Regions from separate parts of the Streptomyces sp. 4F14 genome, predicted to be linked through region 4. Evidence: riboswitches for the same ligand, from Rfam matches in the RefSeq annotation. Region 4 holds a riboswitch; each other region holds the start of a gene.

Region 1 (5,437 bases), on a different contig from region 4:
ACCGGCCGTCGGGGGCGAGCCACGGGTCGAAGCCGTCGCCGGTGATCCACTCCGCCTGGGGGTGTCCGGCGGCCCAGTCCCGGACGGCCCCGACGATCTCGTCGACGCTGCCACGGTCTCGGACCGGGACCCCGGCCAGCCCCAGTCCTCCCATCACCGGGTGCACGTGTCCGTCGCCGAACGCCGGCAGCAGGGCGCCGCCGGCCAGGTCGACGACGGCGGTACGCGGTCCGCGGGCGGCCAGCGCCTGCGTGCCGAGGGCGGTGATCCGGCCGTCGGTGACGGCGAGGGCGTCGTGGACGGGGGCGTCCGCGGACCCGGTCCGGACGGTCCCTCCGGTGAAGACGATGTCGGCGTGCATGGCGTGCGGCGCTGCCTTTCCTCCGGCCGGCTGCCTAACTGAATGGCATTCGGTTTCCGGTAATGTAGGCGCCTCCCGGGCGACTGGGAAGAGTTTTACTGAATGCCATTCGGTAACTTCTGGGTTACGGCACACGGAGACGAGGAGCCACTGTGGGACGGCCGCGCACCCCCCTGCTGGACCGCCGGCGCATCGGTGCCGCGGCACTGCGCCTGGCCGACGAGAAGGGCACGCTCTCCATTCCGGCCCTGGCCAAGGCCCTGGGCGTCGCCCCGTCCGCGCTCTACCACCACGTCACCGGCCGCGACGAGATCATCTCGCTGATGCGCGAGGAACTCGCCCTGACGATGGGAGGCGACCAGGACTGGTCGCAGCCCTGGGACAAGGCCCTGGAGGACTGGGCCCGCTCCTACCTCGCCGCCTTCGCCGCCCACCCGGGGTCCGTCCCCCTGCTGGCCACCGCCCCGCTGGCCGAACCCTTCATGCACGCGATGTACGAGAAGGTCGCGAAGCTGCTCCTGGACGCCGGGTTCGCCGCGAAGGAGGTCATGCCGCTGATCACGGCGCTGGAGAGCTTCGTCCTCGGCTCCGCCCTCGACCTGGTGGCGCCGCCCGTGATGGTCCCCGACGTCGCCCGCGACACGGCTCCGCACCTCAGCGCCGTACTCGACCAGACCCCCGCCGACCGCAGCCGCGCCACCCTGGCCTTCGACCTCGGACTGCGGGCCCTGCTCACCGGATTCCGCGAGCTGCCGCGTCACTGACCCCTCCCCTACGTACGTCCTGTACATTTTTTACAGGCGCCGAAGGAGGGTCACCCATGAATGCCCATGCCCGTCACGTCCTGCCCGAGTTCCACGAACGCACGAGCAACGGCACGCGGACCCTGGACCCCTACTCGAAGCTCCTGGAGGAGCGGATCGTCTTCCTGGGGACGCCGGTCGACGACATCTCGGCGAACGACGTGATGGCCCAGTTCATGCACCTGGAGTACAAGGACCCGGACCAGGCGATCTCGCTGTACATCAACTCCCCGGGCGGCTCGTTCACGGCGATGTCGGCGATCTACGACACGATGCGGTACGTCAGCTGCGACGTGGAGACGATCTGCCTGGGCCAGGCGGGCTCGTCGGCGGCGGTCCTGCTCGCGGCCGGCACCCCGGGCCGGCGGCTGATGCTGCCCGGCGCGCGGGTGGTGATCGGCCAGCCCGAGGCCGGCGAGTTCCAGGGCCAGGCCAGCGATCTCGCCATCCAGGCCGAGGAGTTGAGCCGGGTCCGCGCCCTGCTGGAGGAACTGCTCGTCCGCCACACCGGCCGCACCCCCGAGCAGGTCACCGAGGACATCGAACGGGACCTGATCCTCGACGCGGACGCGGCGGTCGCGTACGGCGTCGTCGACCGGATCGTGTCCAACCGCGGGGCGAGCGGCGGAAGGTGAGGTCTGGATGCTGCCGGAACTCCCCCCGCTCCCGGCGCTGACGCGCGCGGAGGCCGATCTGATCGACCACTACCTGGCGGTCGTCGACCTCGTCGGCCGCATCAACCCGAGCCGGGACGGCGACACCTACCGGGGCCTGAGGGCCGCGCAGGCGCTGGTGGCGAAGGCTGCGGCGCTGCGCGACGCCCTGACGCTGATGCACCAGCGCGGCGAGCACGAGGTCCACGCCGAGACGCTGGCCCGCGCGCTGCGGGTCCTGGACGGCGACCGCCGTACGGCGAGGGTGACGCTGCCGCCGCCCCGGAACTGAGCCTTCCGCAGGACGCGTGCGGCGCGGGGGACTCGGGCCGCGTGCGCCCCACGCGCCCTCCCGTGTCCCGCCGCCGCACAGGAGCACATCGGCGCACGGCCCCCTCGTCCCCCGTGCGCGTGCCTCCGCCCGTGCTCCCGCGCGGCGACGTACGGGGGCGTCACGGAGTGCGTGATTCCGCATCGGCACGGCGGGTCCGGCGAAGCGGCGGCCGGTGGCGTAGAACCGTCCCCCGTTCGGCGTAACGAGGTTTCCCCCGGGCGGCCCTCAGGACTTGCGCAACCTGCGGATACGGGGTGCGGACCGGGGCATTCCGGCCCTGATCGACGGCTGCGCAGGTGACGGACACGTGACCGTTCTCTGAACTGTTCACCCGAATGGCCCAGTCGTGAGTAAGGCCACAAATCCTCGAATTCGTTGGGTATTTCGGTCACGAGTGAGTCAAGATCCCTGACTGACGACAAGCCCCCGCCACAGAGGCGGGGCGGTCCGGGTGGACGCCGAGTCCTGCCGCTGCCCGGATGACCGAGTCGACAGGAGTGCATCGGCAGGAGTGGAGGACCCGAGCAGTACGGGTCGCCGGAACGGTCACACCATGGCCGTACCGCGCAGCCCTTGGGGTGAAGCCGTGGTGACACGGCCGGGCCAACTTCGCCAGCCCGAATCCGACAGGTCATCCTTCTCAGGCGGTTGACGAAGGGTTGCGCATGACTGCGCTCAATCGTGTCCCGTCGATGATGGTCCGAGCCGGTACGGTCTCGGCCTTCGCACTGGCCGCCGTGGGCGGCTCCGTGGTCGTACCGGGCGTCGCCTCCGGCGCCGAGGCGGCCACCGCGTCGACGAAGGCGCTCCAGGTGGCGGCGTCCAAGAAGGGCGCACCGTACAAGTACGGCGCCGCCGGGCCCAAGCGGTTCGACTGCTCGGGGCTCACGCAGTACGCGTTCAAGAAGGCCGGCAAGTCCCTGCCGCGCACGGCGGCCCAGCAGTACAACAGGACCAAGCACATCTCCACGTCGAAGCGGCAGAAGGGGGACCTGGTCTTCTTCCACTCGGGCTCGAACGTCTACCACGTCGGGATATACGCGGGCGCCAATAAGGTGTGGCACTCGCCGAAGACGGGTGACGTGGTGCGGCTCCAGAAGATCTGGACCAAGAGCGTCTGGTACGGCCGGGTCAAGTAGCCCGGTCCGCGACCGCCGTCCAGGGCAGCTCGCACAGCACCGTCTTGCCGCCCTCCTGCGTGGGCCGCACCTTCAGGCGCCCCCCGCACTCCGCCGTCAGCGAGCGGATGATCACCATCCCCCGGCCGTTGTCCTGCTGGACAGCGGCCGGGAGGCGTTTGGGGAAGCGCGGGTGGCTGTCGGTGACGCCGACGCTGAGCTGTTCGTCCCGGTCGAGGACGAGGTCGACGGTGAAGGTCGGCGACTGACCCAGGGTGTGCTGGACGGCGTTGGTGGCGAGTTCGGAGACGATCAGGCGGATGGTCTCGGCGAGGTCCGCGCCGGGCGGCAGGCCCCACTCCGCGAGCGTGCCCGCGGTGAAGGTACGGGCCGCGGCGACCGACAGCGGGTCGCTCGGCAGGGTGACGGATGCTTCCAGGTGGTCTGCCATGGCGACGTCGTCCCTTTCCCACGGGACCGGCGTCCGACACGCGGCGGATGGTTCGAGTACGGTCCCGGAACTGGTGCTTCACCGTCAGACTGCCATTTCCACGGCCGTCCTGTGCGGCGATCCACCAGGATGTGCATATATCTGTCGCCCGAAGCGGTGAACTCTGCCACGACAGATCGGATTTGGGCGGCCCGCAAGGAGTAATGGGGAGCAGTGAGGAGAAGGGCATGCAACACGGCCCCGCCGTACGCCGCCGCAAACTGGGCGCGGAACTGCGTGCGTTACGCAATCGGGCCCGGCTCACGAGCGGCGAGGCGGCCCGGCTGGTGGGCTGGCACCAGTCGAAGGTGAGCCGGATCGAGACCGGCACCAGCAGTGCGAAACCGGCCGATGTGGCGCTCCTCCTGGACGCCTACGGGGTGAGCGACCACCGGCTGCGGGAACTGATGCTGGTGCTCGCCGGGGACGGCGAGAGCGTCGGCCGGGACCACTGGTGGCACGCCTACCGGGGTGTACTGCCGCCCACCTACCGGGACTTCATCAGCCTGGAGTCGCAGGCGAGCGCGATGCGCACGCTGGAGACGACGGTGGTCCCGGGGCTGCTCCAGACCCCCGAGTACGCCCGCGCGGTGACCCGCTCGGCCCTGGAGGGCGCGGACGAGGGCCAGTTGGACGCGCTGGTGGAGGTGCGCCTGGCCCGGCAGGACGTGCTGCGCGGGGATCCGCCGCTGCTGCTGAGCGCGGTGCTCGACGAGGCGGTGCTGCGCCGTCAGGTGGGCGGGCCCGAGGTGATGGCGGCACAACTGGAACGGCTCCTCGACGACGCGCGGCTCCCCCAAGTGACGCTCCAGGTACTCCCGTTCACCGCCGGAGCGCATATCGGCGTCACGGGGCCTTTCGTTGTCTTCTCGTTTTCGAGCGTTTCCGATCTGGATGTGGTCGTTCTTGACCACTTGACGAGTAGTCATCACCTTGAGGGGAAGGAAGACCTCCGGGCCTACTCGGAGGCTTTCACCAACCTTCAGATCCACGCCCTTTCACCCGAGGACTCGTTGGATTTCATCGCCGGGATAGGTGACGGCGCGTAAGGAGGCACCCCCATGTCAGCACTGCCTCGGAACGTACCTTCCGCAAGCGCACTGCATCTCGCACTGCCCGAGGCTCGATGGCTGCGCAGCAGCTACAGCACCGGAGCCAACAACTGTGTGGAGACCGCCCCGTTCACGGGTCTCCTCGCGGTCCGCGACTCCAAGTCCCCCACCGGACCCGCACTGCTCTTCACCCCGGGGAGCTGGGCAGGGTTCACCTCGGCACTCTGATCAAGCGCGGCGCTCAGGAAACACAGCACGGCCGTGTCCGCCGACTCATGGTCGTGTCGCGTCGATCACCCGCACAGCGCGGTCCAGCTCGACCCCGGAGAGGTCCGCGCGGGCGGTCAGCCGCAGCCGTGAGACACCGTCGGGCACGGAAGGGGGCCTGAAGCACCCCACCGCGAGCCCCGCCGTCCGGCAGTCCGCCGCCCAGCGGAGGGCCGCCTCGGGCGACGGGGCGCGCACGGAGACGACCGCGGCGTCGGGACGTACCGCGTCCAGGCCCGCGGCCGTCAGCCGGTCGTGCAGCTCGCCCGCGACCTCGCGGGCCCGCCGCGCGCGCTCGGGTTCGCGCCGCAGCAGCCTGAGGGCCGCGAGGGCGGCGCCGGCCGCCGCCGGGGCGAGTC
Region 2 (5,437 bases), on a different contig from region 4:
CGAAGTGGTGCGCCCGGCGCGAGGGTTCACGGCTCAGCCAGTAGAGCGCCGCCCCCGCACCCGGACGCGTCCACGCGCCCTCGTGCACCGGGATCTCCCCGGTCTTCAGCGCCTCCTTGTACTCGGCGGCCCCCCGCCCGAGGTCCAGCGTCGTGATGCCCTCGGCCGCCGCCGCCTCGGCCATCCGCAGATGCAGCACGAGCCCCGGCGAGAACTTCGCGAACTCCGTGTCGTACGAAGGGAACCAGCAGGCCAGGACGGTCGACGAGCGCAGCCCGAAGTGCGCGGCGACGGGCCGCTCCCCGGCGTACAGGACGGAGAGCGTGCCGGCGCACTCCGGCGTGCGCGTGTCGGCGAGGAGTGCGACCAGGCGCGTGATCCACTCCTGCGCGAACCGGTCGCGCCGGCCGGTACGGCGGTACTGCGCGGACTTCCACGCCATGAGGGCGCGCAGCGCGGCCGGGTCGCGTTCGTCGAACACGAACCTCAGCTCGCCGGCCTGGCGCCCGAGTCTGCGCTCCTTGGCGAGCGTCGTCCGCAGGAACTTCGGCGACTGGCCGCGCAGCACGGACTCGTAGGTGTCGTAGCCCTTCTCGACGTCGATGACGTAGGCCGCGTACTCGGCGGCGGCGTGCGGGACGAACAGGCCCTGGCCCGCCTCCAGGTTGTCGAACGCGAAGCTCGACAGTGCGCAGGCGCGCATCAACTCGCCTGTCTCCAGGCCGAGTCCGGGCGCCAGGACCGCCCCCTGGGCGTCCGACACGCCGTGCGCGAGGGCCTGGCCCATGCCGAGCGGGCCGCGCTCGTGGGGGAGGAACCCGACGGGTTCGCGCCCCTCGTACACCACCGCGACCCGCGTACGCGCCCGTACGCGCCCCACGGCCTCGACGAACTCCGGTTCCATGAACGGATTGCGCAAGGCTGGCGAGGCGGCCCGCAGGGCCCGCCACCGCTCACGCTCCCCCTCGCCCAACTCCTGCGCGCGCAGCACACGAATGCGCCCACTGTTCAACCTGACCCCCCGATCAAGTCCCCCCTGGACACATGGACCGTACCCCTCCAGACGGCACCGCGGTAGATAGCGGCCCATGCTGTTGCCAACCGGTGCAGTCTTCGCAGAAGCGTTGGCATCTCGATGGGGATTCGATGACGAAGGGGACCTTTTCGTCACCCCGCGCGGGTGCTCGTCGCGAAACCGGCCCTCCCGCGCGCGGGTGTGGCGAGAGAGGTCATCGGGCCTCCCGCGCGCGGTGCGGTCCGTATTCTCTGATCATGGCCGCACCCACCACCCCCGCTTCCGGCACGCGCGCGTACGCCCTCGTCGCCACCGACCTGGACGGCACGCTCCTGCGCGCCGACGACACCTTCTCCGACCGCTCGCTGAACGCCCTCCAGCGGGTCGTGGAGGCCGGCGCGCGGCACCTGGTGGTGACCGGCCGCCCGGCCCCCCGGGTGCGCCCCCTGCTGGAGATCCTGCGCGGCAGAGGGCTCGCCGTGTGCGGCCAGGGAGCGCAGGTGTACGACGCCAGCGAGGACCGCCTCCTGTGGTCGGTCACGCTGGACCGGGAACTCGCGGAGACCGCCCTCGGCAAGATCGAGGCGGAGGTCGGCCAGGTGTACGCCGCCGTCGACCAGGACGGTGTGGACGGGCTGACGCTGATCGAGCCGGGCTACCTGATGCCGCACCCGACGCTCCCCGCGCTGCGCGTGGGACGCCGCGAGGACCTGTGGTGCGAGCCGATCAGCAAGGTGCTGCTGCGTCACCCCGCGCTGACGGACGACGAGTTGGCGGCCACCGCGCGCGCGGCGGTCGGTTCGCTCGCCACGGTCACCATGTCGGGGCCCGGCACGGTCGAACTCCAGCCGAGCGGCGTCACCAAGGCCACGGGGCTCGCCCTGGCCGCCGAACGCCTCGGGATCGCCCCCGAGGACACGGTCGCCTTCGGGGACATGCCGAACGACATCCCGATGTTCGAGTGGTCCGCCTACGGGGTCGCGATGGCCAACGCGCACCCCGAACTCAAGGCGGTGGCCGACGAGGTGACGTCCTCGAACGAGGAGGACGGAGTGGCGACCGTTCTTGAACGGATGTTTCCGTAACGCGCTCCCTGTAGGAGCCCCGGTCCGAAACCGGGGCTCCTACAGGGGTGTTCGCTCAGTACGCGCCGAAGACGTTGTCGATCGACCCGTACACCGCCGCCGCGTAGTTGCACGCGGCGGTGATGTTCGCGACCGGGTCGTACGGGTCGTACGCCGTCCCGGCGACGTGGTACGCCTGGAAGGTCGGGTCGATGACCTGGAGCAGGCCCTTGGAGGGCGTGCCGGCGGCGGCGTTGGAGTCCCAGTCGTTGATGGCCCAGGGGTTGCCGGAGGACTCGCGGATGATGTTGCGGTAGATGCCGTCGTAGCTGCCCGGGATGCCCTTCTGGGCCATGATCGCGAGGGATTCGCGGATCCAGCCGTCCAGGGTGTTCGGGTAGCCGGCGACCGTGGACGACGAGGTGCCGGTGGCCGCGGAGGCACTGGTGGCGCCGACGATCGGGAGGGCGAGCAGGGCCGTGCCGGTGGCGGCGACGGCGAGGGCCCGGGCGAGACGCTTCTTGCGGACTGCAGGCATGGCGGTTTTCCTCTCCGGCGCCTGCGAGGTGAGCTGTCGGGTTCGGGCGGGGAGGTGCCCGGCCGGGCCACCGGGGACGGTGACACGGCTTCACCCCGAGCCGCGGCGGACGTGTCCGGCGCGGCGTACTACCTGGGTCCCCCGCTCCTGCCGTACGCGAGTGGTTCGTCGATGAGGTGGTGAAGGGCGGCGGCAGGATTAGGCGTCCGCCCGACCCGGCGGAACGTATGCGAGAGCACATGTCCGGAACAAGTGCCTGATTCACATCTCGCCCCTATTGACCTCCGGGTGAGGTGTATGGGGCGCTTGATCCTTTGCGACCGCCAAGGGTCAACTCGCCAACAGGGGCAAGGGGGAAGAGTGGTGGGGGAGGGGCGGGCGGAGGAAGTGCCCGTGACTCAACTCACGAAATAGCAATAACGGCAAAATGTGCACAAGGTATGAATGTCCGGAGATGATGTGCCTTATCGATCCATCGTCTGCATAACGGGCGTGATCCGATAGCGCCCGTGCTGTAACCGTGGGGGCTATCGGTGATCGAAACGTGACCGGATACGCTGACTTGAGTGATGGCAGCGACCTATCGACAAACCGTGTAATCGCCAACAGTCGCCCGTGGGCAACAGCAGACAGGAGATCCCTCGTGACCGTCGTCGGGCCGTTCGGGCTGAGCGTGCGGGACCAGGCGCTGGAAGCCGATGTCCAGGCAGGATTGGCGGCTGTCGAGGAAGGACTGCTCGAAGCCACCAAGAGCGAGGTCCCCTTCATCACGGAGGCGGCGCAGCACCTCGTGCGCGCGGGAGGCAAACGTTTCCGGCCACTCCTGGTGATGCTCGCCGCGCAGTTCGGCGACCCGTACGCGCCCGGTGTCGTGCCGTCCGCCGTGGGCGTCGAACTCACCCACCTCGCCACCCTCTACCACGACGACGTCATGGACGAGGCCGAGGTCCGGCGCGGGGTGGCCAGCGCCAACACCCGCTGGGGCAACTCCGTCGCCGTCCTCACGGGCGACTTCCTCTTCGCGCGCGCGTCCCAGATCCTCGCCGACCTCGGCCCCGAGGTCGTCCGCATCCAGGCCGAGGCGTTCGAACGGCTCGTCACCGGCCAGATCCTGGAGACCGCCGGGCCCACCGACGGCCGCGACCCCGTCGACCACTACCTCGACGTCCTCGCGGGCAAGACCGGCTCCCTCGTCGCCGTCTCCTGCCGCTTCGGAGCGATGACCTCCGGCGCCGACGAGACGGTCGTGGACGTCCTCACGCAGTACGGCGAACGCCTCGGCGTCGCCTTCCAGCTCGCCGACGACGTCCTCGACATCGCCTCCGACTCCCACGAGTCCGGCAAGACCCCCGGCACGGACCTGCGCGAGGGCATCCCCACGCTCCCCGTCCTGCGCCTGCGCGAGCGCGCCGCCCGCCTCGGTCTGGCCGAGGACGTCGCCCTGTGCGAACTCCTCGACTCCGACCTCACGGACGACGCCCGCCACACCGAGGCCCTCACCGCGCTGCGCGCCCACCCGGCCCTCGAACAGGCCCGCCGCGACACGGTCCGCTACGCGGAGGAGGCCCGCGCGGCGCTGTCCCCGCTCCCCGAGTGCGACGCGAAGCTGGCGCTGGTGGAGATGTGCGACGCGGTGGTGCACCGGGCGGGGTGAGCGGCGGCTCCCGACCCTCAGGTATGAGCTTCGGGACCCCTAGGGGAGTACGGGGTGCCGGTGTGGCGTGTCATACCCCAGGAGTACGTGGAGTTGGCTCTGCGGGGTGACGTCGCAGGCGGGTCCGGTTTGGTGTCATGGATGGCAGACGCAGGACCACGACTCACCGATTCGGGTGAGAATGGCGGTCAGGAGTGGGTTGCCCGGAGATGCCCACCGGCCGCCGCCGACGACGGAGGTAAGGCAGACATGGCACCGAACGCATCCGACGACCACGGAACCCCGACCGCCGAGGCCGACGCCGACGAGGCGAGGTCCCGTCGCCGCAGGGCGGCCGCGCGGTACGTCGTTCCGGCCACGGTCGTGGGCGTGGCCGCCGCCACCATCGGCCTCGGCCCGGCCCTCGCCGACTCCGGTGACCCCGACCTCCCCCAGATCACCGCCCAGCAGCTCCTGGACAAGGTCGCCGCGTCGGACGTCCAGCAGCTCTCCGGCACGGTGAAGATCACGACCGACCTGGGCCTCCCCGACCTCGGCGGCCTGGAGAGCAGCTTCCTCTCCGGCGCGACCCAGTCCTCCGACACCTCCTCGGCCGACCCCTCCACCAAGCTGATGGAGCTGGCCGCGGGCACGCACACGCTGCGCGTCGCGGCCGACGGCCCCGAGAAGCAGAAACTCTCCCTGCTGGAGAACGCGGCGGAGTACAGCCTGATCCACAACGGCAAGGACGTCTGGGGCTACGACAGCAAGTCGAACGAGGTCCACCACTCGACGCTCTCCGAGGCGGCCCGCAAGGACTCCCCGGCCCCGGCGACCCCGAAGGACCTCACGGAAGAGACCCTGAAGGCGATAGACCCGACGACGTCCGTGAAGGTCGACGGCACGGTCCACGTCGCGGGCCGCGACGCCTACAAGCTCCTCGTCACCCCCAAGCAGTCCGGTTCGACGGTCGGCGCGATCAGCATCGCCGTGGACGCGAAGACCGGCCTCCCCCTCAAGTTCACGCTCACCCCCAGGAGCGGCGGCGCGGCCGTGATCGACGCCGGCTTCACCCAGGTCAGCTTCGCCAAGCCGGCCGCCTCGACCTTCGACTTCACCGCCCCCAAAGGCGCGAAGGTCACCGAGGGCGACACGATCCACGGCGACGAGGACAAGGCCGCGCCCGA
Region 3 (5,437 bases), on a different contig from region 4:
CGCACGAAGCGGTGGGCGGGGACGCCGTCGAGCTCCTCGACGCCCTCCGGGAGGGCCTTGTTGACGGCGTGCAGGGTGCCGGTGAAGCCCGCCGCGCGGAGGTTGGCGAGGACGGCGCGGCCGACGCCTCCGGGGGCACGTCCGGCGCCGACGACGGCCACGGAGCCGGGGGCGAGCAGCCGGCGTACGGAGCGGGCCTCGGCGCGCTGTTCGCGGGCGCGCTGGACGGCGAGGGAGCGTTCGGTGGGTTCGAGGCCGAACTCCAGGCGGACGACGCCGTCCTCGAAGCTGCGCTTCTGGGTGTAGCCGGCGTCGGTGAAGACCTTGATCATCTTGGAGTTGGCGGGGAGGACCTCGGCGGCGAAGCGGCGGATCCCGCGCTCGCGCGCGACGGCGCCGATGTGCTCCAGGAGGGCGGAGGCGACGCCGCGGCCCTGGTGGGCGTCCTGGACGAGGAAGGCGACCTCCGCCTCGTCGGCGGGACCGGTGGCGGGCAGGCCGTCGGGGCCGATGCGGTCATAGCGTACGGTGGCGATGAACTCGCCTCCGACGGTGGCGGCGAGTCCCACCCGGTCCACGAAGTCGTGGTGCGTGAAGCGGTGGACGTCCTTCGCGGACAGGCGCGGGTAGGGCGCGAAGAAGCGGTAGTACTTCGACTCGTCCGACACCTGCTCGTAGAAGCTGACCAGGCGCTCGGCGTCGTCGGCGGTGATGGGCCGCACTCGCGCGGTGCCGCCGTCGCGCAGCACCACGTCGGCTTCCCAGTGGGCGGGGTACTCGTGCCGCTCCTGCGCGCTCTGCATGGGGCCCAGCGTACGGCTCGCGTCCGACAACGGCGCGAGGCAGTCTGGGGGACGGAAGACGGCACCGACCGGACCGAGGCCGCGGTCCGGACAGCCGTCCCGGGGAGGCCGTCGCGCCTCCTCCGGGAACGCTTCACGTGTGGAAAAATGGTCTAGACAACCCTGAACACCGAAGGGCAGCATCATCATGGCTGAGCGCCGCGTCACCATCGGCTGGGCGGAGGGCCTTCACGCCCGCCCCGCCTCCCTCTTCGTCCGAGCCGCCACGGCCACCGGCGTCCCGGTCACGATCGCCAAGGCGGACGGCAACCCCGTCAACGCGGCCTCCATGCTGGCCGTACTCGGCCTCGGCGCCCAGGGCGGCGAGGAAGTCGTCCTGGCCTCCGCGGCCGAGGGCGCGGACGCCGCTCTCGACCGGCTGGCCAAGCTGGTCGCCGAGGGCCTGGACGAGCTCCCCGAGACCGTCTGACGCCACCCACGCGCGTGTACGGAGCCGCGCCGTCCCTTTCCGGGCGGTGCGGCTCCGTCATTTCCGGGGCGTCCCGGAATGAATTGCCCCGCAAAGACCCACGGGCGCACGAGCGCACACGAAAGGCGCGCGCCGAGAAATTCACGGCGCGCTCACAAAAGGGCAGCGAAAATACACTTCCGCCGAATATCTCTTCTTTGTATACGGCGCCCGTGTTAATGCCGCAGGCCGGACATGTTTACGACGTGTTGCGAAGTCCTCACACGGTCCGCGCCCGCGAAGCGCAGCCGGTGGGCGCCGAGGGAGCGCTCGGTGTGCAGGGCGGTGACCGCCCGCGCGCGCTCGGCGTCCCCGCGCGCGACGGCGTCGACGATCGCGCCGTGCTCGGCCCAGGAGTCGACGGGGCCGGCCGACGGCTCGACCGCGTACATCCAGGCGATCTTGTGGCGCAGCTGGGTCAGCGTCGAGGTCAAGGCGTGGCTTCCGGACGCCTGGGCGAGCGTCTCGTGGAACCAGCCGCCCAGGGAGCGCAGATCCTCGCTGTTGCCCCGCCTGGCGCGCTCCTGGCCCAGCCTGACGAGGCCGCGCAGCACCTTCAGGTGGGCCTCGGTGCGCCGCTGGGCGGCCCGGGCTGCGCCGAGCGGCTCCAGCAGCAGGCGCATCTCCAGCAGGTCGGCGGCCTCCTGCTCGGTCGGCTCGGCCACGCACGCGCCCGCGTGACGCCGCGTCACCACGAAGCCCTCGGCCTCCAGCGTGCGCAGCGCCTCGCGGACGGGGACGCGGCTGACGCCGTACCGGCGCGCGAGGAGTTCCTCGGTGAGGCGGCTGCCGCGCTCGTAGACACCCGCGACGATGTCGTCCCGGACGGCCGTGCACACCGAGTGCGCCGGAATACGCATGACGGACCTCCGCCTTAATCCCCGTGAAACGTCGACGGTTGACGTGTGTTCCGTGACTCTATTGCAATGAGCGGGAATTTCCGATGGCGAGCCGGAATCCATGGATATTTTTTGGACAGGGCGGCGTCCGAAACGTCGAAAGCCCCGGCCGAGGGGGCCGGGGCTGGACGATCTCGCGCGGGTCAGACGTCGACGCCGTGCGCGCGCAGGTAGGCGACCGGGTCGATGTCGGAGCCGTATTCCGGTGTCGTACGGGCCTCGAAGTGCAGGTGCGGGCCGGTGACGTTGCCCGTCGCGCCCGAGTAGCCGATGCGCTCCCCCGGGGTGACCGTCTGGCCCACCGCGACGGAGATCGACGACAGGTGGCCGTACTGGGTGTACGTCCCGTCGTTCATCCGGACGACGATCTGGTTGCCGTAGGCGCCGCCCCAGCCGGCCTCCACGACCGTGCCGAGGCCGACGGCGTGCACCGGGGTGCCGGTGGCGGCGTGGAAGTCGATGCCCGTGTGGCTGCCGGAGGACCACAGGGAGCCGCCGCTGCGGTAGCCGGTGGAGACGTACGAGCCGGTGATCGGGGCGACGAAGGCGTTCAGGCGGGCGCGCTCGGCCTCCCGGGCGGCGCGGGCCTCCGCCGCGCGCGCGGCCTTCGCCTCCTCGGCGGCCTGGACGCGCAGCGCCTCGGTGCGCGCGCGTACGGCGGCGTGCTCGACGGCCTGCCGCTGGTCGGCGGCCCGGGCCTCGAGGTGCTCGGCGACCAGGTCGAGGCGCAGGGTGACGGTGTCGTCGGCGGCCATGACCGTGTTCGCGGCGGTCGGTTCGGGGGGTGATCCGGCGGCCAGCGCCGAGGTCGTCAGCGCCGCTATGCCCGCCGCGCGGGCGGTCGTACGCTGCATCCGGGTCGCCTTGCGGCGCTTGCCGGTGGCGCAGGTGAACGCCATGGGGTCGAGTTCGTCCTTTCCTTCCCTCTCGCCTACCGGGTTAGCTGACGGGTTCGGAGCAGGAAGGTCTCCTACGGGCGCGGGCGCCCGATTCACCCCAGGGACTGTGGGTCCCCGGCTCCCCTGGCTCGCGCCGTACGGGGACTCGGCGATGGCTGTCCGGTGCCGCGGTGTGCGGCGTACTGCCCGACGAACAGCCCGGACGACGCTAGAGGGCGTGCCCCCGATTCCCAAACGCACAGCGGTTTTTGTAGCGCACACCACAGGGCAGAGGCATACCCTCCGGGCGAAAACGGTCACCCTCGGAGGGATGCGTTTCGGGTGGGGTGTGGCCCTGCGAACAGCGAACTCACGGGGGCTTGCGGTTGCTCGGTGGCACGCGCGCGTAGGGCTCGTCCCCGTCGCCCTACGCGCGCGTGCACCGGTGTCCCTACTCCGCCGTCACCACCCGCACCGGCCCGATCCCGAGCGCCTCGACCGGCTCCCGGATCTCCTTCGCGTCGCCGACGAGGACGGTGACGAGACGGTCGACGGGGAAGGCGTTGACGACCGCGGCGGTGGCCTCGACGGTGCCGGTGGCCGCGAGCCGCCGGTACAGGGTCGCCTGGAAGTCGTCGGGGAGGTGCTGCTCGACCTGGTCGGCGTGGGTCCCTGCGACGGCCGCGGCGGTCTCGTACTTGAGTGGCGCCACGCCGACGAGGTTCTGCACGGCGAAGTCGCGCTCGGCGTCCGTGAGTCCCTCGGCGGCGAGGGTGCGCAGGACGGTCCACAGGTCCGCGAGGGCGGGCCCGGTGTTGGGCGTGTCGACGGAGCCGCTGATGGCGAGCATCGAGGCGCCCGAGCCGTCCGGGGCGGAGCGCAGGACCTGCCCGAAGGCGCGCACGCCGTAGGTGTAGCCCTTCTCCTCGCGCAGGACGGCGTCCAGACGGGACGTCAGGGTGCCGCCGAGACAGTACGTGCCGAGGACCTGGGCGGCCCACACGCGGTCGTGCCGGTCGGCGCCCACGCGCCCGATCAGCAGCTGCGTCTGGACGGCGCCGGGCCGGTCGACGATGACGACGCGCCCGGCGTCGTCGGCGGTGACCGGCGGAACCGGCCGGGGCTGGCCGGCGGACCCCGTCCAGGCGCCCAGGGTCTCGCCGAGCAGCGCGTCGAGGTCGATGCCGTTCAGGTCGCCGACGACGACCGCGGTGGCCGTGGCGGGGCGCACGTGCCGGTCGTAGAAGGCGCGGACGGCGGCGGCGTCGATCTTCTCGACGGTGTCCTCGGTGCCCTGGCGCGGGCGCGACATGCGCGAGGTCGCCGGGAACAGCTCCTTGTACAGCTCCTTGGCGGCCCGCCGGGAGGGGTTGGCCAGCTCGTGCGGGATCTCGTCGAGCCGGTTGCGCACCAGCCGTTCGACCTCGCCCTCGGCGAACGCGGGCGCGCGCAGGGCGTCGGCGAGCAGCCCGAGCCCCTTGGCGAGCCGGGAGGCGGGGACCTCCAGGCTGAGCCGGACGCCGGAGTGGTCGGCGTGCGCGTCGAGCGTGGCGCCCGCGCGCTCCAGCTCGGCGGCGAACTCCTCGGCGGTGTGCCGGTCGGTGCCCTCGGAGAAGGCGCGCGCCATGATCGTGGAGACGCCGTCCAGGCCGGTCGGCTCGGCCTCCAGGGGCGCGTCGAGGAGGATCTCGACGGCGACGACCTGCTGGCCGGGGCGGTGGCAGCGCAGGACGGTCAGGCCGTTGCCGAGGGCGGCGCGCTCGGGCGCCGGGAACGCCCAGGGCTTGGCCTCGCCCGCCTGGGGCTGCGGGTGGAAGTCCATGGTGGCGAGCTCGGTCACTTGGCCGTCTCCTCGTTGTCGTCGCCGGCCTCTACGGTCGCTTCACGCGCGGGGTCGTCGGGAACGTCCCCGTCCTCGGCGCTGTCCGGGTGCTTGGGCTCGTAGACGAGCACCGCGCGGTTGTCGGGCCGCAGCCGGGCCTTGGCGATCTCCTGGACTTCCTGCGGGGTGATCTCCAGCACGCGCTGTACGGCGGTGAGGGCGAGCTGCGCGTCGCCGAACAGGACGGCGAAGCGGCACAGTTCGTCCGCGCGCCCGGCGACCGTGCCGAGCCGGTCCAGCCACTCGCGCTCCAGCTGCGCCTGCGCGCGCTCCATCTCCTCGGCCGTCGGGCCCTCCTCGGCGAACCGGGCGAGCTCCTCGTCGATGGCGGCCTCGATGACGGGCACCTCGACGTCCCCGGACGTCTTGACGTCCAGCCAGCCCAGGGAGGGCGCCCCGGCCAGCCGCAGCAGGCCGAAGCCGGCCGCGACGGCGGTCCGGTCGCGCCGTACGAGCCGGTTGTACAG
Region 4 (5,437 bases):
CTACACGGCTCTCATCACCCTCCTCACGATCTCCGGCGTGGTCATCCTCGCGCTGGTCCGCGAACAGACCGGCACCCAGGGCCTGTTGGTGGGCCTCGGCCTGGCGATCTTCCCCGTCCCCCTCCTCCTCACCGCGTTCCGCTGGCTGGACCGAGTGGACCCCGCCCCCTGGCGGAACATGGTGTTCGCGTTCGCCTGGGGCGCCTGCGCGGCGACGCTGATCGCGATCGTGGCGAACACGTTCACGACGCAGTGGATAGCGAACACGACCGCGGATCCGGACGGCGCGGACACCCTCGGCGCGACCCTGATCGCCCCGATCGTCGAGGAGACCGCGAAGGCCGCGGCCGTACTCCTCGTCTTCCTGTTCCGCAGGCGGCAGTTCACGGGCCTCGTCGACGGCGTCGTCATCGCGGGAACCGCGGCCGCGGGGTTCGCGTTCACCGAGAACATCCTCTATCTGGGCTCGGCGTACGGCACGGACCAGATCGCCGGCGACAAGGTGTCGGTGACGGCGGCGACGTTCTTCGTACGGGTGATCATGTCCCCGTTCGCGCACCCCCTGTTCACGGTCTTCACCGGCATCGGCTTCGGCCTGTCCGCGCTCACGGTCGACGGCCGCCGCGTACGCCGCGTCCTGTTCCCCCTCACCGGCCTCGTCCTCGCGATGGGCATGCACTCCCTGTGGAACGGCTCCGCGCACTTCGGCCCGCTCGGCTTCTTCGTCGTGTACGGCGTGTTCATGGTCCCGGTGTTCGGCCTCCTGACCTGGCTGGTCATCTGGACCCGCCAACGCGAACTCCGCTACCTGCGCGAGGAACTCCCCGCGTACGTCGCCGCCGGCTGGCTCTCCCCCGCCGAACCCTTTGCCCTCTCCTCCATGAAGGCCCGCCGCGTCGCCCGCGACTACGCGACCCACTACCTGGGCAAACCGGCGGCCAAGACCCTCACCGAGTACGAGTCCACGGCCCTGGCCCTCGCCCAGCTCCGCCGCCGGGGACGCCTCGGGCACCCGCCCGCCGACTTCGTGGCCAGGGAACAGCGCCTCCTCGCAGCCCTCTGGACCGCCCGCACCACCACCCGCCCGGCCCTCGAATACGCGGCCCGCGCGACGGCCCCGCCGATGCCGGTGACGCTGCCTTGGCAACACCAGTGGCAGCCGCCCGTCACCTGGCAGCAGCCTCCGGCGTACGGGGCGCCCTACGGCGGGTACCGGGCGTAGACCTCAGACGGGCAACGCCCAGCTCGGGCCGCCCGGAGCACCTGCCCGGCGCCCATAGAGGGAGCGGCTCGTCAACCGGCGTACGCGCAAGCAGTGCTGTCGACTCCGTGCGGCCGAGCAGTCGTTCCCCGGGCTGAAAGCACTCCGGCGGCAAGGCCGTCACTCCTTACCGCCGGGAAGGAAACCCCGGACAACTCCCCCTACGCAGAAGCCCCCGTAAGCAACCCCACCTCCGCCTCCGTCAGCTCCACCTCGCCCACGGCCAGCAGTGCGGGGAGCTGTTCGACCACCCGTGCGGAGGCGATCGGCGCGGCGACCGTCGGCTGGGCGGCGAGCCACGCGAGGGCGATCGTCGCGACCTCGACACCCCTCGCGCCGGCTATCTCGTCGAGGGCGGCGAGGACCTTCACGCCCCGCTCGGACTCCAGGTGCTTGCCCGCCCCGGCGGCGGCGCGGGCGCCCTCGACGACGGCACCCGGGCGGTACTTGCCCGTCAAGAAGCCGGAGGCGAGCGCGAAGTACGGCACCGCGGCCAGGCCGGCCTGGGAGACGGTGTCCTGGAGGGCGCCCTCGTACGTGTCGCGGGAGACGAGGTTGTAGTGCGGCTGGATCGCGACGTACCGGGCGAGGTTCTCGCGGTCGGAGAAGTCGAGGGACTCGCGCAGACGGTCGGCGGAGATGTTGGACGCGGCGATGTGCCGGACCTTGCCCGCCCGGACGAGTTCGTCGAGCGCGCCGATGATCTCCTCGACGGGCGTGTCGGGCTGGTCGAAGTGGGTGTAGTAGAGGTCTATGTGGTCGGTGCCGAGGCGCTTCAACGAGGCGTCGGCCGCCGCCTTGATGTTGTCGGCGGACAGGCCCTTGAACTCGGGGTGCTGGCTGACCTTGGTGGCGATGACGATGTCGTCCCGGTTGCCGCGCGAGGCGACCCACTTGCCGATGATCGTCTCGGACTCGCCGCCGCTGTTGCCCTCGACCCAGGCGGAGTAGGCGTCGGCGGTGTCGACGAAGTTGCCGCCCGCGGCGGCGTACGCGTCGAGGACGGCGAAGGAGGCCGCCTCGTCGGCGGTCCAGCCGAAGACGTTGCCGCCGAGGGAGAGGGGGAAGACTTCGAGGTCGGAGGAGCCGAGCGGGCGCAGAGTAGTCATGCTCTACGTCAACGACGGCCCCGGACGCGCACATTCCGCCGGTACCGCAAAGATCCGGTCAGAAGCAGCGCATAAAAAAACCGGGGCCGCCCCGAATCCGAAGCGGCCCCGCGTCAAAAAACCTCAGGGGTTCAGCCCGTTGCTCCGCAGCCACGCCATCGGGTCGATGCCGGTGGACGCGCCCCCGGGGTGGACCTCCAGGTGCAGGTGCGCCCCGGTGACGTTCCCGGTCGCCCCGACCCGCCCGATGACATCGCCCGTACCGACCTTCTGGCCGACACTGACGCTGATGGACGACTGGTGGGCGTACCAGATCTCGGTGCCGTCATCCAGAGTGAGGATGGTGCGGTAGCCGTAGGACCCGGCGTACCCGGCCTCCGTGATGGTCCCGCTGTGGACGGCCTTGATGAGCGTCCCGGTGGGCGCCGCGAAGTCGAGCCCGGTGTGGTAGCCGGACGACCACAGGGCCCCGGACTGCCCGAACGTCGAGGTGATGGTGTACGAGGAGGTCGGCAGCGCGTACTGCTTGGCGAGCTCGGCGAGCCGCGCCTCCTCGGCCTTGCGCTTGGCCGCGGCGTCGGCCTCTTCCTTGGCGTCCTCGACGTTGGCCTGCGCGGCCTTGGCGGCCTTCGCGGCGGCCTCGGCCTCGGCGCGCTGGGCGGCGACCTTGGCCTGCTGGTCGGCCTGCGTCTGCTGGGACTCGGCCTGCGCGATGATCCGGCTGCGCAGCGCCTCGGCGGCGTCGGAGGACTCCTGGCCGGCCTCGGCGACGATGTTGCTGATCGGCGCGGGGTCCTGGGCCTGGTCGCCGTCGTCGGAGACGAGGGAGCCGACGCCGGGTATGTCGGCGACGTTGATGGAGACGGGCGCGTTGCCCGTGTTGGCGCTGGCCATGCCGCCCGCGCTGACGGCGGCGATGACGCCGACGCCGAGGACCGTGGAGCTACGGGCGAAGCCGCCGCCTCCGGTGCGCTGCTTGGCTACGCGGTGCCTGCCCTTGACCGGGACGGAGTCCGCCGTCGGGTTCCACTCCTCCCAGGGGCCTTCTTCGTCGGCTCGGTAGCCGCCGAACCCGAAGGTCGGCTGAGGGGCGGGGGCCTCGGGGGCAGTCGGGTTCGCCACGCGGGCGCACTCCTTTCCTTCCGCTGCCTACCGGGTTAGCTGACGGGTTCGGAGCGGGAAGGTCTCCTACGCGCGTAAACCGCCCGCTCGTGAGCGGTGGCGTCCGCGTGATTCACCCCAAGGTGGTGGTTCCCCGGTTCCCTTACGGGATTCGGCGCGTGCGCACGGAGCCGCCTCTTGTGACGGCTGTGACCGTGCTGCGTTATCGAACGTTAATCGACCTGGGGGGCCGTTTCCAAGCCGTTCCTCTTGATCGACAAACATTTTGGCCTGGGATTTTTGGGTCAACCGCAGGGAGAAACGGGCAAGTTGGGGTGCTGATGAGAACAGCGGGATACACAGAGTGATCACATCTGGGCACAAAAGAACCGGGACCCTGTTTCCAGGATCCCGGTTCTCTTTCAGTAGCGGGGACAGGATTTGAACCTGCGACCTCTGGGTTATGAGCCCAGCGAGCTACCGAGCTGCTCCACCCCGCGTCGGTGAGACAACTATAGGCAGACGCCGGGCGGATCTCCAAACCGGTTTCCCTAGACCCCCGGGTTGCGGGCGTGCGTCAGCGTCTCCCAGGCCACGAACAGGTCGTCCGTACCGGCGGGCCGGTGCCGCTCCACCAGCCGGTGCGCCGCCGGGAGCGGCTCGCCGAGGCGGCCCTCCAGGTGGTTGACCAGGACCTCCAGGTCGGGCCCCATGTTCCGGTCGACCTTCCCGCCGCACAGCCACGCCGGGGCCTTCTCGCCCTCCTGGTAGCGGGCGTGCAGCTCGGCCGCCGCCCTCAGCCGGTCCTTGGCCTCGCCGTACAGGTCGACACCCTGGTGCCAGGCGGTCTCCGCGATGTGCGAGGCCGCCGCCAGCGAGTACCCGGCGTGCTTGAAGTTGCGGCACGTCTCCTGGGAGACGCCGTCCTTGAACGTCGTCTGCCCGAACCAGTACTTCGTCAGCTTCACCGGGTCGTCGAGCCCGGCCCTCGCCGGCGCGATCGGCACCCGCCCGTCCTTCTCCAGATAGAAGTACGCCGGCACCCGCGCCCGGAACCTGCTCAGCGCCTGGTCGAACACCTTGTGGTCGTTCGTGAAGACCCCGATCCCGATCGCCGCGTCCGCCATCGCGAGATCCCAGTTCCCGTTGTAGTCCGGGACTTCTCTCGTCACGGCGGGCAGGTACGCGTTCCTGAGCATGCCCTCGAACCTCAGCACCCGGTCCTGGGGCCACCCCGCCCCCGGCGTGTGCCGGACGATCTCCGCCGCCCGCGCCCACGTCGACCCCGCCCACGCGGTCTGGAGCCCGGCGTCGTCCTCCGTGTGCCGCCGGATCCGCCCCGACCAGGCGTCCATGATCTCCCGCGCCTTCACGGCGTGCGCCTGCTTGCCGGTCACCCGGAACAGCAGGGCCTGCGTGTAGGCGGCGATCGCGTCCTGCCGCTCCTCCACACACCCGTGCGCGGGCCGGTCCGGCTGGTCGCCGCCGGGGCAGTCGACACTCTCGTACGGCTCCGGCCGGTACTTGTACGAGCCGTACTTGCTGTCCCGCATGTCCAGATAGGCCCGCAGCCAGGGCTGCTTCCCGGCGCGCACGTTCTCGCGTACGACGTCGAGCTGATCCGCACCGACGAGAACCCCCGGGTGCGTGAACGAGGCGTCCGGGGGCAGGGCGCGGGCCATCTGGCGGGGTTCGCCGGCGGAGCTGGAACAGGCGGCTAGGGCGGCGCCCAGGAGGAGGGCGGTTACGGCTTTGACTGACCTCATGTGGGCAGCGTCACCGCCCGCCCCCACCCTCGCCAGTCGTATCACCCCAATAGATGACCATTCGGGTCCTTCGCCGCCTTCTCGTACTCCGGCAGCAGCACCACCTCCACCCCCGCGTCCCGCAGCAGTCCGTTCCCGTCCGCGTCCTGGACGAAGGTGTCCGGCTCGATCCATGCCGTCACCACCCGCCGCACCCCCGC

What was found. A riboswitch is a leader RNA that binds a small molecule or an ion and turns the genes downstream of it on or off. The one in region 4 is predicted to bind cyclic di-AMP.
Region 1: linked by a shared signal. The riboswitch ahead of ACLZOT_RS33535 (C40 family peptidase) and the one ahead of ACLZOT_RS37155 (M23 family metallopeptidase) in region 4 are both predicted to bind cyclic di-AMP.
Region 2: linked by a shared signal. The riboswitch ahead of ACLZOT_RS36345 (transglycosylase SLT domain-containing protein) and the one ahead of ACLZOT_RS37155 (M23 family metallopeptidase) in region 4 are both predicted to bind cyclic di-AMP.
Region 3: linked by a shared signal. The riboswitch ahead of ACLZOT_RS05300 (M23 family metallopeptidase) and the one ahead of ACLZOT_RS37155 (M23 family metallopeptidase) in region 4 are both predicted to bind cyclic di-AMP.

The regions. Positions count from the first base shown of each region.
Region 1 covers NZ_JBLRVY010000023.1:126,654-132,090, reverse strand. Annotated here, with positions in the region: gene ACLZOT_RS33555 (amidohydrolase) at 1-361, opposite strand, end outside; gene ACLZOT_RS33550 (TetR/AcrR family transcriptional regulator) at 514-1,125, shown strand; gene ACLZOT_RS33545 (ATP-dependent Clp protease proteolytic subunit) at 1,182-1,799, shown strand; gene ACLZOT_RS33540 (hypothetical protein) at 1,807-2,109, shown strand; cyclic di-AMP (ydaO/yuaA leader) riboswitch at 2,598-2,813, shown strand; gene ACLZOT_RS33535 (C40 family peptidase) at 2,817-3,290, shown strand; gene ACLZOT_RS33530 (ATP-binding protein) at 3,283-3,720, opposite strand; gene ACLZOT_RS33525 (helix-turn-helix domain-containing protein) at 3,948-4,808, shown strand; gene ACLZOT_RS33520 (DUF397 domain-containing protein) at 4,821-5,039, shown strand; gene ACLZOT_RS33515 (8-amino-7-oxononanoate synthase) at 5,085-5,437, opposite strand, start outside.
Region 2 covers NZ_JBLRVY010000027.1:23,267-28,703, reverse strand. Annotated here, with positions in the region: gene ACLZOT_RS36355 (GNAT family N-acetyltransferase) at 1-1,012, opposite strand, end outside; gene ACLZOT_RS36350 (HAD family hydrolase) at 1,273-2,100, shown strand; gene ACLZOT_RS36345 (transglycosylase SLT domain-containing protein) at 2,156-2,617, opposite strand; cyclic di-AMP (ydaO/yuaA leader) riboswitch at 2,623-2,798, opposite strand; gene ACLZOT_RS36340 (polyprenyl synthetase family protein) at 3,261-4,271, shown strand; gene ACLZOT_RS36335 (LolA family protein) at 4,521-5,437, shown strand, end outside.
Region 3 covers NZ_JBLRVY010000003.1:129,801-135,237, reverse strand. Annotated here, with positions in the region: gene ACLZOT_RS05315 (GNAT family N-acetyltransferase) at 1-803, opposite strand, end outside; gene ACLZOT_RS05310 (HPr family phosphocarrier protein) at 991-1,272, shown strand; gene ACLZOT_RS05305 (GntR family transcriptional regulator) at 1,488-2,171, opposite strand; gene ACLZOT_RS05300 (M23 family metallopeptidase) at 2,354-3,109, opposite strand; cyclic di-AMP (ydaO/yuaA leader) riboswitch at 3,124-3,270, opposite strand; gene ACLZOT_RS05295 (M16 family metallopeptidase) at 3,540-4,928, opposite strand; gene ACLZOT_RS05290 (M16 family metallopeptidase) at 4,925-5,437, opposite strand, start outside.
Region 4 covers NZ_JBLRVY010000028.1:25,716-31,152, forward strand. Annotated here, with positions in the region: gene ACLZOT_RS37145 (PrsW family intramembrane metalloprotease) at 1-1,222, shown strand, start outside; gene ACLZOT_RS37150 (aldo/keto reductase) at 1,423-2,370, opposite strand; gene ACLZOT_RS37155 (M23 family metallopeptidase) at 2,494-3,492, opposite strand; cyclic di-AMP (ydaO/yuaA leader) riboswitch at 3,500-3,659, opposite strand; tRNA gene ACLZOT_RS37160 (tRNA-Met) at 3,898-3,971, opposite strand; gene ACLZOT_RS37165 (alginate lyase family protein) at 4,023-5,237, opposite strand; gene ACLZOT_RS37170 (dihydrofolate reductase family protein) at 5,279-5,437, opposite strand, start outside.